One region of the Micromonospora sp. NPDC005257 genome, then DNA from elsewhere that is predicted to be linked to it. Evidence: riboswitches for the same ligand, from Rfam matches in the RefSeq annotation. Region 1 holds a riboswitch; the other holds the start of a gene.
What was found. Region 1 has a riboswitch for cyclic di-AMP ahead of ACFYO8_RS13490 (NlpC/P60 family protein). Riboswitches for the same ligand answer to the same signal wherever they lie in the genome.
Positions count from the first base shown of each region.

Region 2: another riboswitch for cyclic di-AMP. It lies ahead of ACFYO8_RS26050 (hypothetical protein); the one in region 1 lies ahead of ACFYO8_RS13490 (NlpC/P60 family protein).

Region 1 covers NZ_JBIAKL010000005.1:271,280-273,470, reverse strand. Annotated here, with positions in the region: gene ACFYO8_RS13490 (NlpC/P60 family protein) at 1-864, opposite strand, end outside; cyclic di-AMP (ydaO/yuaA leader) riboswitch at 877-1,015, opposite strand; gene ACFYO8_RS13485 (peptidoglycan recognition family protein) at 1,254-2,191, shown strand, end outside.
Region 2 covers NZ_JBIAKL010000014.1:124,375-126,565, reverse strand. Annotated here, with positions in the region: gene ACFYO8_RS26055 (SRPBCC family protein) at 1-197, shown strand, start outside; gene ACFYO8_RS26050 (hypothetical protein) at 221-1,297, opposite strand; cyclic di-AMP (ydaO/yuaA leader) riboswitch at 1,302-1,432, opposite strand; gene ACFYO8_RS26045 (cation diffusion facilitator family transporter) at 1,576-2,191, opposite strand, start outside.

The sequences.
Region 1 (2,191 bases):
GATCCGCTTCGTCACGCCGTGCTGTTGGCGCGCGTTGTGCGGCAGCGACACACCGCCCTTGGCCCAGGCCGCCATGGTCAGGCCCGAGCAGTCGAAGTGGTCCGGCCCGGCCGCGCCCCAGACGTAGATCTTGCCGATCTGGGCGCAGGCGAACTTGACCGCCGCACCGGCCGCGCCACCGGGGTAACCGGCCGGGCAGGGCGCCGGGCGCAGCGGGCCGCCACCACCCTTGCCGTACACCTTGAGCCGCAGCTTCTGCAGCCGGGCGATCTCGGCGTCGATCTGCTTCTTCTTCGCCGCGAGCTGGGCCTCGGTGCGCGCCAGCCCGGCGATCATCTCGTCCAGCGGCTTCTTCTTCGCCGCCAGCTCGTCGCGCAGCGCCGCGACGGAGCGCACCTGCTCGTGCTGCCGGTGCGCGAAGCGGTCGAGCAGTTCCAGGCCGTTGACCAGGTCACCGGGCGAGCGGCTGCCGAGCAGCGCGTTGACAGTGGACAGGTTGTCGCCCTTGTAGGCGTCGGCGGCGAGCCCGCCGACCTGGCCGAGCGCGGCGTCCACCCGGGCCTGGAGGGGTGCGATCTGCCGGCCGAGCGCGTCGGCTTGCTTGCGCCGCGCGGCGAGTTGCTCGCGTACGGCGTTCACCTGCTCGATGACCGGTTCGAGCTTGTTCCAGTCGCGGTCGATCTGGGCTTCGATCTCGGCGACCGAGGGTTCGGCGTGTGCCGCCGTGGCGCCGCCGGTCAGGACGACGGCGGTGCCGACCAGGGCGGCGAGTGCGGTGGTGAAGCGGGACCAGCGGGTACGCGGCACAGCCGTGAACCGGTCGACCGACCGGCTCGACGACGGCCGCGGGGCATGGAGTGCCACCGGGCGTCCGTACTCCTTCTTCAGTTCCGCCTACCGGGTTAGCTGACGGATTCGGGCGGGAAGGGAGCCGCCCTACCGCAGCAGCGCTGCGGATTCACCCCAGGTACCTGGTTCCCCGGCTCGCCCGTGGGCGACTCGGCGGTGCCGGACCGTCACCGACCGGGGTGGACGGTGAGACATGCGGCCGACGATTCACCAGAGTAGGGACCACAGTTATCGATCCGCAACTTCCGGCGGCGTGACACTCCGTACGCGATGCGGCAGCGCGCCGCGAGCGGAGGCGAAATTTTCTTTCAAGACTGATTACCCACTGGAAAGGTATTGACCATCGCGGGTGTGCGGAGTGAGGGTGGAAACGCAGTGACCCCCATCCCTGTCCAGGAGGTTCGATGCACCTCTCCGCCCCGCCGTCAGGCAGACGGATACTGCTCGCCGCCGCCGTGGTGACCGCCACCGCGCTGGCGACGACCGGCCCGGTGAACGCCGCGCCGGACACGTCCGCGCCCGCGAGCGACAGGCAACAACAATACGCCGCCGCGGCCGCCGAGTACGGCGTCCCGCAGAACGTGCTGCTCGGTGTCTCCTACCTGGAGTCCCGCTGGGACACCCACACCGGGCAGCCGAGCACCAGCGGCGGATACGGCCCGATGCACCTGACCGACGCCGCGCACATCCTCGCCACGCCGGGCAGCGCCCACGTCGACGAGGACGAGGACCCGCGCGGCGACGACTCCCGCCCGCTGAAGCTCGACCCGGCCACGGCCGCCACGCCGGAGCGGGAGACCCCACTGCCGCCCGCCTCGCTCCAGACGCTCGACGCCGCCGCCGCGCTCACCGGGCTCGACGCGGGGACGCTGCGGACCGACCCGGCCGCGAACATCCGCGGTGGCGCGGCGCTGCTGGCGTCGTACCAGAAGGCCCTGGGCGGGCCGGTCGGCGCCGGCACCGACCCGGCGGCCTGGTACGGGGCGGTGGCCCGGTACTCCGGCGCGGACACCACCGACGGCGCGGCGGCCTTCGCCGACGAGGTGTACGACCAGCTCGGCCAGGGCGCCAGCCGGACCACCGACGACGGCCAGCGGGTCACGCTCGCCGCCACCGCCGCGAAGCCGGACCGCTCCCGGCTGGCCCGGCTCGGCCTGCGCAACGCCGAGCGGCCGGACGGGCTGGAGTGCCCGGTCCGGCTGGCCTGCGAGTGGATCCCCGCGCCGTACGAGCAGCTCAGCGACGACCCGGGCGACTACGGCAACCACGACCTGGGCGACCGGCCGAAGCAGCAGAAGATCGAGTACATCGTCATCCACGACACCGAGGGCTACTTCGGCCC
Region 2 (2,191 bases), on a different contig from region 1:
CGCGGCAGCAGCCCGCGACGACCGTACGCAACTACACCCGGCTGTGCGACGAGCCCGACGGCACGGTACGCATCGAGGTGGAGATCACGCTCACCGCGCCGGCGCCGCTCTTCGGGTACGCGTTCCGCCAGGCCCGGGCGGCTCACCTGGGCCTGGCGGCGCGTCTCGGACCGACCCTGGAGGGCCGGCCGGCCTGACCCGGCCGACCCCTTGCGGGCGCTCAGTACACCGACAGGTGCACGTGGTTGGTGTGGTCGCTGGACGGGTCGCCGTTGCCGCCGCTGTACGACTTCCACCCGCTGCTGGGCAGCCAGATCTGCTTGAACCAGATCACGTAGAGCACGGCGAGCGGGTCGGCGTTGCGCACGAAGTACGCGGCCAGGTTGTTGCCGTACGTCCGGTCGCCGCCGGAGGCCACGCCGCCGAAGCCGTTCTTCTGCGCGGCGAAGTCGCAGGCCCGCCCCTTCGGGTGCTCGCCCGAGCCGCTGGGCCGGTGGCACGAGACGTACCTGGTGAACCCGGCCGCCTTCGCCTGTTGCAGCGCGTGCAGCGTGCGCGGGGTGATGCAGCCGTCGGCCGGGGTGGGGTCGTTGACGCTGCACGACTCCGACGGCCAGGAGCCGTCCGAGTTGCGCGGCGCCGGCTTCGCGTTCTTGTTGGAGGTGCCCTGGACGCTGCCACCGCCGCTGCTGCTGCTGCGCGAGGCGCGGTCGTTGGCCACCTCCAGGGCGCGCTCGGCCTGCTCCTTGCGCTTGGCCATCACCGTCACCTGCTTGCGCTGCTCGCGGATCTCGCCGTCGAGCTGGGCGCGGGTGCGGGTGGCCTCGTCCCGGGTGGTGATCAGGTCGCGCAGCGTACGGTCCTCGTGCGCGGCGACCTGCTCCAGCGCGGCGGCCCGGTCCATGAGGCCCTCCGGGCTGCTGCTGCCGAGCAGCGCCCCGGCGGTGCCCAGGCGGCCGTTGCGGTACGCCACCACGGCGATCTCGCCGACCTTCGCGTCGCGTACGGCCAGCTCGGCGCCGACCGTCTTGAGCTGTTCGTTCAGTTGCTTCTGGCGCTTCTCCGACCGGTTCAGCGCGGCTTTCGCCTCCAGCCAGCCCTTGCTGGCGGCGTCGAGCTGGGCACGCAGTTCGGGCGTGCCGCCCTCGTCGTCGCCGGGCGCGGCGGCGAGCAGGCCGGTCGCCGGCGCCGCCGAGGCGGGGGAGACCGGAACGGTCGCGACGCCGAGGGTCAGCGTCGCGACGAGCAGGGCCGCCAACCGGGCGGCCGTCCGTCGTACAGGTGCCACGTCGGGCATTCACACGTCCTTCCGTCAACGCCGACCGGGTTAGCTGACGGGTTCGGGACGGAAGATCCCTACCGCTGACGCGGATGCACCCCACGTACGTGGTTCCCCGGCTCGTCCCTGCGGACGATTAGGCGACGGCCGCCCCACCGGGGCCGGTGGCGCCCGCGGGTGCGGCCGCGACCGAGACTACCGGCGCTGCCCGGGTACGGCTCCGTGGAGCAATACCACTAGGCGGGGCAAAACCGGCATAAGACTACAACAGCCACAGTGATTTAAGTCTGCCCTAATCACCACTCGGTCTTGCCGCACACTCCGGCCGACGCTCCGGGTTCGACCTGCAACGTGGCGTGATCGATGGAGAAGTCCTCGTGCAGGGCGGCCCGCGCGGCGGCCAGCACTGCGCCCGGGTCCACGCCCGGGTCGGTGGTCAGGTGCGCCGAGGCCACCTCCATGCCCGAGGTGAGCGTCCAGACGTGCAGGTCGTGCACCTCGGCCACGCCGGGCACCGCGGCCAGCCGGTCGTGCACGGCGGTCACCTGGAGGTGCTCCGGCGCGGCCTGCACCAGGATGCGCAGCGCGGCGCGGCCGAGCCGCCAGGTGCGCGGCAGGATGAACAGGCCGATCCCGACGGCGACCAGCGGGTCGGCCCACCACCAGTCGGTCACGGCGATGACCAGCGCGGCGGCGATCACGCCGAGCGAGCCGAGTAGATCGCCGAGCACCTCCAGGTAGGCCCCGCGCAGGTTGATGCTCTCCTTCGCCCCGGCGCGCAGCAGCGCGAACGCGACGATGTTGGCGAGCAGGCCGAGCACCGCCACCACGAGCATCGGACCGGCCAGCACCTCGGGCGGCTCGTCGAACCGGCGTACCGCCTCGACCAGGACGTAGAGCGCGACGGCGCCG